DNA from 3 places in the Streptomyces sp. NPDC047061 genome. Region 1 is predicted to be linked to each of the others. Evidence: riboswitches for the same ligand, from Rfam matches in the RefSeq annotation. Region 1 holds a riboswitch; each other region holds the start of a gene.

Evidence for each region. A riboswitch is a leader RNA that binds a small molecule or an ion and turns the genes downstream of it on or off. The one in region 1 is predicted to bind cyclic di-AMP.
Region 2: it holds a riboswitch for cyclic di-AMP, as region 1 does, so the genes downstream of both, ABZ887_RS19260 (LysM peptidoglycan-binding domain-containing M23 family metallopeptidase) here and ABZ887_RS05475 (NlpC/P60 family protein) in region 1, are expected to answer to the same signal.
Region 3: it holds a riboswitch for cyclic di-AMP, as region 1 does, so the genes downstream of both, ABZ887_RS12780 (transglycosylase family protein) here and ABZ887_RS05475 (NlpC/P60 family protein) in region 1, are expected to answer to the same signal.

What each region holds. Positions count from the first base shown of each region.
Region 1 covers NZ_JBEYVI010000002.1:432,123-436,295, forward strand. The annotation lists partial or broken gene ABZ887_RS05470 (tellurite resistance/C4-dicarboxylate transporter family protein) at 1-238, opposite strand, end outside; gene ABZ887_RS05475 (NlpC/P60 family protein) at 520-1,665, opposite strand; cyclic di-AMP (ydaO/yuaA leader) riboswitch at 1,674-1,846, opposite strand; gene pcrA (DNA helicase PcrA) at 2,160-4,173, shown strand, end outside.
Region 2 covers NZ_JBEYVI010000012.1:62,127-66,299, reverse strand. The annotation lists gene ABZ887_RS19270 (TetR family transcriptional regulator C-terminal domain-containing protein) at 1-69, shown strand, start outside; gene ABZ887_RS19265 (SGNH/GDSL hydrolase family protein) at 129-914, opposite strand; gene ABZ887_RS19260 (LysM peptidoglycan-binding domain-containing M23 family metallopeptidase) at 1,166-2,104, opposite strand; cyclic di-AMP (ydaO/yuaA leader) riboswitch at 2,109-2,269, opposite strand; gene ABZ887_RS19255 (alpha-galactosidase) at 2,584-4,173, opposite strand, start outside.
Region 3 covers NZ_JBEYVI010000006.1:114,424-118,596, forward strand. The annotation lists gene ABZ887_RS12770 (septum formation initiator family protein) at 1-33, opposite strand, end outside; gene eno (phosphopyruvate hydratase) at 144-1,430, opposite strand; gene ABZ887_RS12780 (transglycosylase family protein) at 1,863-2,543, opposite strand; cyclic di-AMP (ydaO/yuaA leader) riboswitch at 2,548-2,722, opposite strand; gene ABZ887_RS12785 (transglycosylase family protein) at 2,932-3,915, opposite strand; gene ABZ887_RS12790 (cytochrome P450) at 4,126-4,173, opposite strand, start outside.

The DNA of each region.
Region 1 (4,173 bases):
CCGTCGTCGCCGCCACGGCGGTGAGCGCGCCAGGCGTCCGCGCCTCCGCCGCCCAGTGCCGGCGATCGAGCGCCAGCCGTACGACGAAGTCCGCGGCCAGCGCCGCCCACATCACGCAGGCAAGCACCAGCGCCACCCGGGACACGGTCTCCGCCCCCGCCAGGTGCAGCCCCACCGACATGATGCCGGTGGCCATCACAGCGGCCCCGGCCGCGGCCGGACGCCACGCCGACCAGGCGGGGAGGGGGAAATACCGGACATGCCGCTGATGCTAGGGAGGGCCGGCCACGGCACGAACGGGCCACGCGCGCGTGCGGCCCGAAAACCCCGCGGCGGCGGGAAGCGGCGCCGGAAGGGGCGGCGGGAAGGGGCGGCGGGAACGGGGTGCGAGCGGATGCGTGGAAGCGGCCGGGGGCGCGCGAGGCGGATGCGCGAGGCGGTGCTCGGATCGCGTCGAGGTGCGATCAGGTGCGGGGGAGTGCCAGGGGGCGCCCGAGGTGTGGTGGGCGCCCCATCGGGTCAGGCCGGGCGTACCACGCTGTGGATGATCGACTCGCCGCCGTAGTAGATCGACTCCTCCCGGACGTAAGCGCCGGGCTTGGGGGCGTGGATCATCATGCCGTCCCCGATGTAGATGCCGACGTGGCTGACGTCGTCGTAGAAGAAGACCAGGTCGCCGGGTCGGGCGTCGGCGAGGGAGACGGTGGTGCCGGCGTTCACCTGGTCGTAGGTGGTGCGCGGCAGGGAGACGCCCGCGGCCTTCCAGGCGGCCTGGGAGAGCCCGGAGCAGTCGTAGGAGCCGGGACCGGTGGCGCCCCACACGTACGGCTTGCCGATCTGTGCGCGGGCGAAGGCGATCGCCTTGGCGGCCTTCGTGGCGTAGGTGGAGGAGCCGGAGGACGAGCCGGAGGACGAGCCGCTCGACGTCGAGGACGACGAGGTCCCCTGGTCGGCGGCCGCGGCCTGCTGCTTCGCCAGTTCCGCCGCCTTGCGGGCCGCCGCTTCCTCCTGCCGCTTCTCGAGCGCCGCCAGCCGGGCCTTCTCCGCGGCCGTCAGCTGCGACAGCAGCTCCCGCGCCGAGGCCAGCTTGGTCTGGACGGTGGTCTTGGCGGTCTTGAGGTCGTCCTGCGTCTCGGTGAGCGTCTCGAGGCTCTTGGCGGCCTCCTGGCGCTTCTTCATGGTCGCGGACTGCTGGGTGACGTAGTCGTCGACCGCGTCCTTCTGACGCGAGGTCAGGCGGCTCATCAACTGGTCCTGCTCGAAGTAGTCCTGGGGACTGTCCGCGAGCAGGAAGGTCGCCGTGTCGGAAACGCTCGTCCCGGTCCGGTACTGGGCCGCGGCGAACGAACCCAGCTCCTCACGCGCCTTGTTCAGCCGGTCCGTGCGCTCGGCGACGTCGTCGAGCAGGGTGTCGACCTGCTTGCGCTGTTTGCCGGTCCGTTCCTTGGCCGCGTTGTACTTCTCGGTCGCCGACTCCGCCTGCCGGTAGAGCGAGTCGACCTTCTTCTCGACCTCCTCCAGGCTCGGCTTGCCGTCCTCGGGGGGTGCGGCCTCGGCCGTCTGGGAGAGCAGGGCCACGGAGGTGAGGGCTGCGGTGGCCAGCGCGGGGGTGCGTATGCCCGCCGCGCGTATTCCTGACGGCCGGGACTTGCGGTGCGACGCCAACGGAGGCGACTCCTTCCATGTTCCGCCTACCGAGTTAGCTGTCGGGTTCGGGCGGGTGGTTCGGAAGGGTTGCCCTACGGTCCGCTCCCCGGAGGGGAGTCGGGACCGATTCACCCCGGGATCGGTGTGGGTCCCCGGCTCCGGATGCGCGGCGGCGCCCCGGACTCGGCGGAGGCCGTGCGGCCCGGCGATGTTCGCCGGTGGAGGTCGTACGGCCTGCCTGGCACGCTAACCAACTCGTGTGGCCTCTGTGAAGTTTGATGTGCGATATGCCCGATACATTTTCGTGACCTTGTTGTTGAGGCCGGTTCAGGCAAGGTTGTCTGGGGTGGTATGGGCGACTTGTCGGGGAAGGGGGTGGTGGTTCGCCGTCGGTGCCCGCGACACCGTGGAGTGCGTCGGCCTGCCGTGACGGAGCGGATCTGTTCGGTCACCCGGGCGAGTTTCCGGGGCGGCGGCCGGTTGTCGGTGGGGCGCCCTAGACTCGGAGAGCGATGAGCAGCCTCTTTGACGACAGCTTCCTGGCGAGCCTCCAGGCCCCCCGCGGCCATGACGAGGAACCTCCGCCGCCGCCCGAGGACGAGCACGCTCCGGAGTCGATTCCGGACGATCTGTTCGGCGGGAAGTTCGACGTGCCCCCGGACCGGGACGCCTACTACCGCGACGGCGCCGCCCGCCCGGCCCTGGACCCGGCCGCGCTCCTGGACGGGCTGAACGAGAACCAGCGGGCGGCCGTCGTGCACGCCGGCTCGCCGCTGCTCATCGTGGCCGGCGCCGGTTCCGGCAAGACCCGGGTACTCACCCACCGCATCGCCCACCTGCTCGGCGCGCGCCAGGTGCACCCGGGCCAGATCCTCGCGATCACCTTCACCAACAAGGCCGCGGGCGAGATGAAGGAGCGGGTCGAGCACCTCGTCGGCCCGCGCGCCCACGCGATGTGGGTGATGACCTTCCACAGCGCCTGTGTCCGGATCCTCCGGAGGGAGAGCAAGAAGCTCGGCTTCACCTCCTCCTTCTCGATCTACGACGCGGCCGACTCCAAGCGCCTGATGGCCCTGGTCTGCCGGGACCTGGACCTGGACCCCAAGCGCTACCCGCCCAAGTCCTTCAGCGCCAAGATCAGCAACCTGAAGAACGAGCTGATCGACGAGGAGGACTTCGCCGCCCAGGCCACCGACGGATTCGAGAAGACCCTCGCCCAGGCCTACGCCATGTACCAGTCGCGGCTGCGCGAGGCGAACGCCCTCGACTTCGACGACCTGATCATGACGACGGTCAACCTGCTGCGCGCCTTCCCGGACGTCGCCGAGCACTACCGCCGCCGCTTCCGGCACGTCCTGGTCGACGAGTACCAGGACACCAACCACGCCCAGTACGCCCTGGTGCGCGAGCTCGTCGGCACCGGCACGGGCACGCGAGCCGACGGCGCCGACACCCCGCCCGGCGGGCACGACCTGCCCCCCGCCGAACTCTGCGTCGTCGGTGACGCCGACCAGTCGATCTACGCCTTCCGGGGTGCGACGATCCGCAACATCCTCCAGTTCGAGGAGGACTACCCGAACGCGACGACGATCCTCCTCGAACAGAACTACCGCTCCACGCAGACGATCCTGAGCGCCGCCAACGCGGTCATCGAGCGCAACGAGTCCCGCCGCCCGAAGAACCTGTGGACCAACGCGGGCGCGGGCGCGCAGATCACCGGCTACGTCGCCGACACCGAGCACGACGAGGCCCAGTTCGTCGCCGAGGAGATAGACCGTCTGACCGACGCGGGCGAGGCGAAGGCCGGCGACGTCGCCGTCTTCTACCGCACCAACGCGCAGTCCCGTGTCTTCGAGGAGATCTTCATCCGCGTCGGCCTGCCCTACAAGGTCGTCGGCGGCGTCCGCTTCTACGAGCGCAAGGAGGTCCGGGACGTCCTGGCCTACCTGCGGGTGCTGGCCAACCCGGAGGACTCCGTCCCGCTCCGGCGGATCCTCAACGTTCCCAAGCGCGGTATCGGCGACCGCGCGGAGGCGATGATCGACGCCCTCGCCCAGCGCGAGAAGATCAGCTTCCCGCAGGCGCTCAAGCGCGTCGACGAGGCGTACGGCATGGCCGCCCGGTCGACGAACGCGGTCAAGCGGTTCAACACGCTGATGGAGGACCTCCGTACGGTCGTGGAGTCCGGCGCCGGACCCGCCACCGTCCTGGAGGCGATCTACGAACGCACCGGATACCTGGCCGAGTTGCAGAACTCGACGGACCCGCAGGACGAGACCCGCATCGAGAACCTCCAGGAACTCGCCTCCGTGGCGCTGGAGTTCGAGCAGGAGACCGGCGAGGGCGAGGAGCAGCCCGGGCTCGCCGCCTTCCTGGAGCGGGTGGCCCTGGTCGCCGACTCCGACCAGATCCCCGACGAGGACGAGAACGGCGACGGCGTCATCACCCTGATGACCCTGCACACCGCCAAGGGTCTCGAGTTCCCGGTGGTGTTCCTGACCGGCATGGAGGACGGCGTCTTCCCGC
Region 2 (4,173 bases), on a different contig from region 1:
GAGTGGGTCGACGAGGCCCTGGCGCGCGAACTGGGCCTGTCGGAGGAGAAGCAACCGGAGGAGAAGTAAGCGGCGGAGAAGTAAGGGGCGGCCCGCAAGGAGGCCACCCCTTACCCGCCGGTGCCGCCTCAAGCCACGGAAGCGATCCGCATCTTGATGTCGTCCGGGGAGAGCGCCCCCTTGGCCGTCACGTGGTCGCCGGAGGACTCGCCGCGCAGCCGGCGCCCGATCCAGGGGACCAGGTACTCGCGGGCCCAGTGCACGTCGTCGCGGCGGACCTCCAGGGTGCCGCGGGGCGGCAGCGGCGGCCACGGCTGGTCAGGGTCGGCCGGTACCTCGACGCCGAGCACCTGGCCGGCGCGCAGCGCCACGCGCGTGTGCCCGTCGGCCGAGAGATGCAGGCGGTCGCCGTCCCAGGCCCGGCGGTCCTGCACGGTCTTCAGGGACCACAGGTCCAGGACCGGGCAGCCGTACCGGTCGGCGATGGCCCGGACGTGCCCGTTGTACGTGGCGATCTTGCCGCGCAGATGCTTGAGGACGGGGACGCCCCGGGTGTCGAACCCGGTGGTCACCAGGACTGTGCCGATGGCCTCGGTCAGCTGGGCCACGGCCCGCTCGAACCGCTCGGCCACCTCGTCGGGGTCGGTGCCGGGGCGGATGATGTCGTTGCCGCCCGCGCAGAAGGAGACCAGATCCGGGGCGAGTGCCAGGGCCTGCGGCACCTGGTCCGCCACGATCTGGTCGAGCAGTTTCCCGCGCACGGCAAGGTTGGTGTACTCGAAGTCGCCCTCGGGCCGTCGGTCCGACAGCAGTACCGCGAACCGGTCGGCCCAGCCGACGAACGCCCCGTCGGGGCCGGGGTCGCCGACGCCCTCGGTGAAGCTGTCCCCCACCGCCGCGTACGACCCGATCACTGATGCATTGTCACTCTTCGAATCGTCTCCCACATCGGACCATGATTCACCTTCGACTGTGACCTACGCGACCGTAATAAGGGGTTGACGTTCGGTGAGATAAGACACTTTTAAATACTTTGCCAAGCTTGGAATAAGTCTCTGATCAGCGGCGTTGACGTGTCGATCACCGGACATGGAAACACCGAAGGCCGGACCCGGGGATCGGGGGTCCGGCCTTCGGAGTGTGTGTCGGACCGGTGCGCGCCGGGTCAGCCGACGGCGAGGCCCTTCGAGCGGAGGTAGGCGACCGGGTCCACGTCCGAGCCGTAGTCGGGGGTGGTGCGGATCTCGAAGTGGAGGTGCGGGCCGGTGACGTTGCCGGTCGCGCCGGAGAGGCCGATCTGCTGACCCGCGGTCACGGTCTGGCCGACCGAGACGGAGAGGGCGGAGAGGTGGCCGTACTGCGCGTAGTAGCCGTCGGCGAGCCGGACGACGACCTGGTTGCCGTAGGAGCCGCCCCAGCCTGCCGTGACGACCGTGCCCGTGCCGACGGCCTTGACCGGGGTGCCGGTCGGGACGACGAAGTCGACGCCCGTGTGGTACCCGCTGGACCACATGCCGCCGGCGACGTGGTAGCCGGTGCCGACGGTGGCACCGGTGACCGGAAGGGCGAAGCCGGAGGCACTCGTCACCGAGCCGTCCGACGCGGAGGCCGAGGAAGCCGAGGATGAGGTGGACGACGGCGAGGTGGACGACGGCGAGTTCGAGGGCGCCTCGGAACGGGAGCCGGAGTCCGCGGTGTCCGTCGTCGCGGCGTGCCGGCCGCCGAGCGCGAGCTCGAGGCCCGGGTGGATCAGCGAGGGGTTGTCGCCGACGGCCTCCCGGTTGTCGGCGTAGAGCCGGTGCCAGCCGCCGCGGACGTCGTGCTCGCGGGCGATCTTCGCGAGACAGTCGCCGGGCACCACGGTGTAGACGCGGTGCGCGGAATGCGCGGCGGAATTCTTCGCGGCCGTCTTCTTCACCGCGGTCTTCTCGACCGTGGGAAGCGACTGCGTGGCCTTTTCGGAAACGGACTGCGAGGTGGCCGCGTGGGCGCCGGTGGCCCCCATGAGCGGCAGCGCCAGGGCGGCGCCACCGGTTCCGGCGACGGCCATCGAGCGGGTGAGACGCTGGGACTTGGGGCGGCGGTGCTTACCCTTCGCGGGCATGGCGCATTCCTCTCCGGCGCCTGCGAGGTGAGCTGTCGGGTTCGGGCTGGAGCTGCCCGGCCACGCGGGAAGACGTGACTGCACCCCTGGCCGTCCCGGGAACCGGAACAGGCGGTCGTACCTGGTGGGTCCCCCGCTCCTGCCGGGCACGGGTGAGTGTGTGGGGACTCCGGGCGGCGGCAGGATTCGGCGTTCCGACCGGATGTGTGGCGAACGTAAGCGAGTGAGACGGACGCGGACAAGCGGCCGGTTCCGCCTGTCCGGGTTTCACTTGATCCGTTACCGGAAATCCCCGTCACCCTCCGTGAATTCCGGTCCTTTCGGTTTTCCAACCTTCTTGGAAAGCACCGCAATTACGTGAACATGACGCGCGACGGACGGTCACGAATATGACGCTCCTCACGCACGTCACACCACGTCCCCTTATTCCAGAGCGAGTTGTAATGAAGGCGCCAATTCGGACAGATGGGTTAGATGTGTCAGATCCGGCGGAGCCGGATGACCGACGCATCCAGGTCGCCCTTCAGCCCGGCGTGCAGCCCGTGATGCAACAGAACGGCACCTCGGTACACTTCGCCCGTTTCGCGGCATTCGTACGATTCCGTGGGATCGAGGCCCTGCAGTCGCAGCGCCGGCGCCGGCTCGCCGTAGCTCTGGGCCTGCAGCCAGGCGAGGACGACGGTCTCGTCGCCGAGCGTGTACTGCACCGCGCTGAGCCCGCCGGCCGGCGGCCGCAGCCGGAACTGGTCGCCGCGCTGCACGAGGGGCCGGATCTCCTTGTAGAGCTCCACCCAGCGCCCGGCCTCGGCGAGCTCCTCCTCGGTCCACTGCGAGAGGTCGCCGCCGACCCCGAGCGCCCCCGCCATCGAGCTGACGAAGCGGAAACGCAGACTGCTGACCCGGCCGTTGAGCTGGTGGTTCGGGCTGTCGGTGACCCAGGCGGACATCACCCGGGCGGGGTGGATCTGGCTGAAGCCGTGCTGGATGGCGAGCCGGTCCAGTGGGTCGGTGTTGTCGGAGGTCCACACCTCGTCGGTGCGGCTCATGATGCCGAGGTCGATCCGCCCGCCACCGCCGGAGCAGGACTCGATGGCGACGTCGGGGTGGGCCGCGCGGATCCGGTCGAGGAGGGCGTACAGCCCGCGGACGTGGTCGACCCACAGGCGCTGCGGGTAGGGCTCGCCGGGCCAGCCCGCGTCGGTGAAGCAGCGGTTGAAGTCCCATTTGACGTAGTCGATCGGGGCGCTGGACAGCAGCGTGTCGAGCTGCTCCCAGAGGTACTCCCGGACGTCCTCGCGGGCCAGGTTGAGGACGAGCTGGTTGCGCAGTTCTGTCCGCTTTCGCCCTTCCTGGTACTGCACCCAGTCGGGGTGCGCGCGGTACAGGTCGCTGTCCGGGTTCACCATCTCCGGCTCGACCCAGATGCCGAACTGCATGCCGAGGGCGTGCACGTAGTCGGCGAGCGGCTTGAGGCCCTTGGGGAAGCGGTCGAGGTTGGGTGTCCAGTCGCCGAGGCCGGCACGGTCGCTGGTGCGCTTGCCGAACCAGCCGTCGTCCACCACGAACAGCTCGATGCCGATCGCGGCCGCCCGCCGGGCGAGGGTGGCCTGCTGCTCCTCGGAGATGTCGAAGGTCGTGGCCTCCCAGGAGTTGAACAGCACGGGCCGGTCCCGGTCGGCGTCCGGGATGATGTACGCCCGCTGGTAGGCGTGCCAGGCACGGCTCGCCCCGCCGAAGCCGCCGTCGGTCCACAGGCCCGCGAAGACCGGACTGGTGTACGACTCGCCCTCGGCCAGCATCAGCAGGCCCGAGTCGTCGTAGCCGGCGCCGCCGGTGATCTGCACCCGCGCGTCCGGGAGTTGGGCGACGGCGATCCGCCAGGAGCCGGACCAGCCGAGGGCGCAGCCCCAGACCTCGCCGCGCTCCTCGGTGGCGTCGGTGTCGAGGGCGACCCAGGGCAGGTGCTGGTGGCTGGTGTGGCCGCGGCGGCTGCCGATGACCTTCTCGCCGTAGGTGAGCGGGGCGCTGGTGAGGCGGGACTCGGCGGCCCAGCGGCCGTGCAGCTGGGA
Region 3 (4,173 bases), on a different contig from region 1:
GGTGGAGAACCGGTCCCGGTCCTTCACGGCCATGTCCCCGCCTCCCTGGGTCGACCCTGGTACGTGCGTACGTCCCCGGACACGGTACGGGACCGGGTACGGGGACGTACGTACGACTGGCTAAGCCTTACCCTCCAGCGGGCTCAGCCCTTGAAGCGGGGGAAGGCGCTGCGGCCCGCGTACACCGCGGCGTCGTCGAGGATCTCCTCGATGCGCAGCAGCTGGTTGTACTTGGCGACGCGCTCGGAGCGGGCCGGGGCGCCGGTCTTGATCTGGCCGCAGTTGGTGGCGACGGCGAGGTCGGCGATGGTGACGTCCTCGGTCTCGCCGGAGCGGTGCGACATCATGCACTTGAAGCCGTTGCGCTGGGCGAGCTCGACGGCGTCCAGGGTCTCGGTCAGCGAACCGATCTGGTTCACCTTGACCAGCAGGGCGTTGGCGGTGCCCTCCTCGATGCCGCGGGCGAGGCGCTCCGGGTTGGTGACGAACAGGTCGTCGCCGACGATCTGCACCTTGTCGCCGAGCTTGTCGGTGAGGACCTTCCAGCCGGCCCAGTCGTCCTCGAACAGCGGGTCCTCGATGGAGACCAGCGGGTAGGAGGCGACGAGCTCCTCGTAGTACTCGGTCATCTCGGCGGCCGAGCGGGACTTGCCCTCGAACTCGTACTTGCCGTCCTTGTAGAACTCGGACGCGGCGACGTCGAGCGCGAGCGCGATCTGCTCACCGGGGACGTAACCGGCCTGCTTGATCGCCTCCAGGATGAGGTCGAGCGCGGCGCGGTTCGACTCCAGGTTCGGGGCGAAGCCGCCCTCGTCGCCGAGGCCGGTGGCCAGGCCCTTGCCCTTCAGGACCTTCTTGAGGGTGTGGTAGACCTCGGCACCCCAGCGCAGCGCCTCGGAGAAGGACTCCGCGCCGATCGGGGCGATCATGAACTCCTGGATGTCGACGTTGGAGTCCGCGTGCGAGCCGCCGTTGAGGATGTTCATCATCGGGACGGGCAGCAGGTGCGCGTTCGGGCCACCGAGGTAGCGGAACAGCGGGAGGTCGGACGCCTCGGAGGCGGCGTGCGCGACGGCGAGGGAGACACCGAGGATGGCGTTGGCGCCGAGCGAGCCCTTGTTGTCGGTGGCGTCCAGGTCGAACATGGCCTGGTCGATCAGGCGCTGCTCGGTGGCGTCGTAGCCGACCAGCTCCGGGCCGATCTGCTCGATGACGGCGAGGACGGCCTTCTCGACACCCTTGCCCAGGTAGCGGTTGGGGTCGCCGTCACGGAGCTCGATGGCCTCGAAGGCACCGGTGGAGGCGCCGGACGGGACGGCGGCACGACCAGTGCTGCCGTCGTCGAGGCCGACCTCGACCTCGACCGTGGGGTTGCCTCGGGAGTCCAGGATTTCCCGGGCTACGACGACGTCGATGGACGGCACGAGCATCTCCTTCTTGGGATGTGACGCTGGTTGTGCGGGGCGCACGCGGGCCTCGTCGGCCCTTGCTCAGCCTTGCGACTAGAGCCTAACCGTCCCAGGGCCGTCGGCCGGCACGACCGACCGGCCCGTGGACACACAGACGGTACTCATTGTTCACGTGCGGAACAAAGGGGGGCCCGATGAAGAACGGAAGAAGAGCGGGCCAAGAAGGGGGCCGAGAAGGGGGCCGAGAAGCGGGCCGGGAAGGGGACGGCAAAGAGAAACCCCGCCCCGGTGCGTACGGGGGAAAACGCACCGAGGCGGGGGCCCGTGGGGACGGGGGTGGCCCTCACGTGATCCCCACTATGGGGACCACGGCTGTGCGGGCGCTGTGGTTCAGCTGGGTGCCGCTTAATATGTGCGACGACCTCGCACGTGCGGCGACCGCCCCGCGTCCTCCTACTTCAGGTGCAGCTGCTGACCCGGGTAGATGAAGTCGGCGTCGGCGACGATGCCCTTGTTCAGCTTGAACAGCGCCTGCCAGCCGCCCTTGACCTTGTGCTTCTCGGCGATCGAGCTGAGGGTGTCGCCCTTGACGACCTTGTACTCGCCGTTGCCCTTCTTGACCTTCTTGCCCGTCGGGGTGGTGACGGTCCTGGTCGCGGCCGGGCGCTCGGCGGAGCGGGAGGCGGCCTGCGTGTCGGTCGTACGGCTGCTCGTGCTCGTGCTGCTCGACGAGGAGCCGGAGGCGCTGCTGCCGGTGTAGGTGGCGTTGGACAGGCCCGTGCCGCAGACCGGCCAGGCGCCCTTGCCCTGCGCGGCGAGGACCTTCTCGGCGATCGTGATCTGCTGCGCCTTGGTGGCCTGGTTGGCCTGCGCGGCGTACTGCGTGCCGCCGTACGCGGCCCAGGTGGAGGCGGAGAACTGCAGGCCGCCGTAGTAGCCGTTGCCCGTGTTGATGGCCCAGTTGCCGCCGGACTCGCACTGGGCGACGGCGTCCCACTCGGAGGCGGTGGCGGCGGAGGCGCTGCCGGCCGCCATCAGCGGGGCGGCGACGGCGACGCCGGTGACACCGGCGACAGCGATGGCGCGGACGGCCCTGGACGGACGACGGTGCTTGCCCTTGCCGGAAAACAGCATGGATCGATCCCCTCACCGACGCCTGCGAGGTGAGCTGTCGGGTTCGGGCCGGTTGAGTTGCCCGGCCGCACACCCGTGTGTCGGTGCGCGGCTTCACCCCGAGCCGGATCGGCGGTCTCAACCACCCATCACGGCACTTACCTTGGGTCCCCCGCTCCTGCCTACGGCGCATGACGCGTCGACTGTTCCCGGACGGCCGCTGGCAGGACTCGGCGTTGCGACGGCCGGGGCTCGTGGTGACGAGCGGCCTCGACCGTAAACAGGGCATCAGGTGAATTTCAAAGATGATCAGGGCTTCTGAGACTCATCCCACACTTTCACCAAACCGGACATTTGGCTTCGAAATGGGGCGGCTCACAGACCCCAACTCCCGTCGCTTTTCGTCCGTTTAGCTACCGAGTTTCAGGGTCTGACCGGCACTGATGTCGTTCGGGTCGGCACCGATGTCCGCCTTGTTCGCGGCGTAGAGCGCACGCCATCCGCCGTCGAGGTCAAGGGAGTCGGCGATGGAGGCGAGGGTGTCGCCGGCGCGGACGGTGTAGGTGCCGCTGTCACGCACGGCGTGACGACCCGAGGAGGTGGCACTCTGACCGTTTGTCACGCTTTCGTCCGCCGAGCCGCCGCGATGCTTGCCACCACTGCCGACGGCCCCCGTGTCGACCAGGCTCCAAGAGCCTTCAGCCTGCCCCGAATTGTCCGAGTCGTCACTCTCGGGGATGACGGGACTCTCGCTCGCCTTCGAAGTGCCGGAGTCGGAAGATTCCGACTTGTCCGTCTTGGTGGATTTACTGGGGGTGTCCTTCTTGGAGTCACCGCTCGCGCTCGGAGAGGGAGTGGCGGAGTCGCCCCCGGAGTCCGCGGCACCCGAGGAGGAGCCGGAATCGGAGGAGGAGGACGACGACGAATTCGACAGCCCGGAGGACGAGTCCGACGAGTCGGAGGAACCGGACGAATCACCCGAGTCGTCAAGTCCCGTGTCGACGTTCACCGAGGCGTCGTCGGAAGAGAGTCCGGCGATCAGGGCGCAGGTCCGCCAGGGCTTGGTGCCCTGGTCGGCGAGTATCTTCTCGGCGACCGCGATCTGCTGCGAACGGCTCGCCTGGTCGGGCGTACCGGCGTAGTCCAGGCCCCCGTACTCGCTCCAGTCGTCCAGGGAGATCTGGAGGCCGCCGTAGTAGCCGGTGCCGTCGTCGGCGCTCCAGGAGCCGCCGCTCTCGCACTGGGCCACCTGGTCCCAGGTGGAGCCGTCGGCCGCGTTGGCGCTCACCGCGCCGAGGAGCGGGATGGCGATGGCGGAGCCGGTCACGCCGGCCGCGACGAGGAGAGCCGGAGCCTGACGGGGGCGACGGTGACGACCGTTCCCGGAGAGCATGCGGAAACCTTTCGAGCGACAGCGATGACCGGCGCGGCGGGTCCCGCAGGGGCGCCGCACTGATGGGTGAACGTATCGGCAGACGATCACTTGTCACAAGTTAATGCCGCGCAGATCACGTGAAGATCACAGACTTGAACGCTAGTCACCTTTTGCCCGTACGGGCCGGTAGCGGCTTCGGTGAGGACCCGGAGACGGCTCGGCGAGGGCTCATCGGCCGACGGGCGTGAACTCCACGGGCAGCGTGCGCAGTCCGCG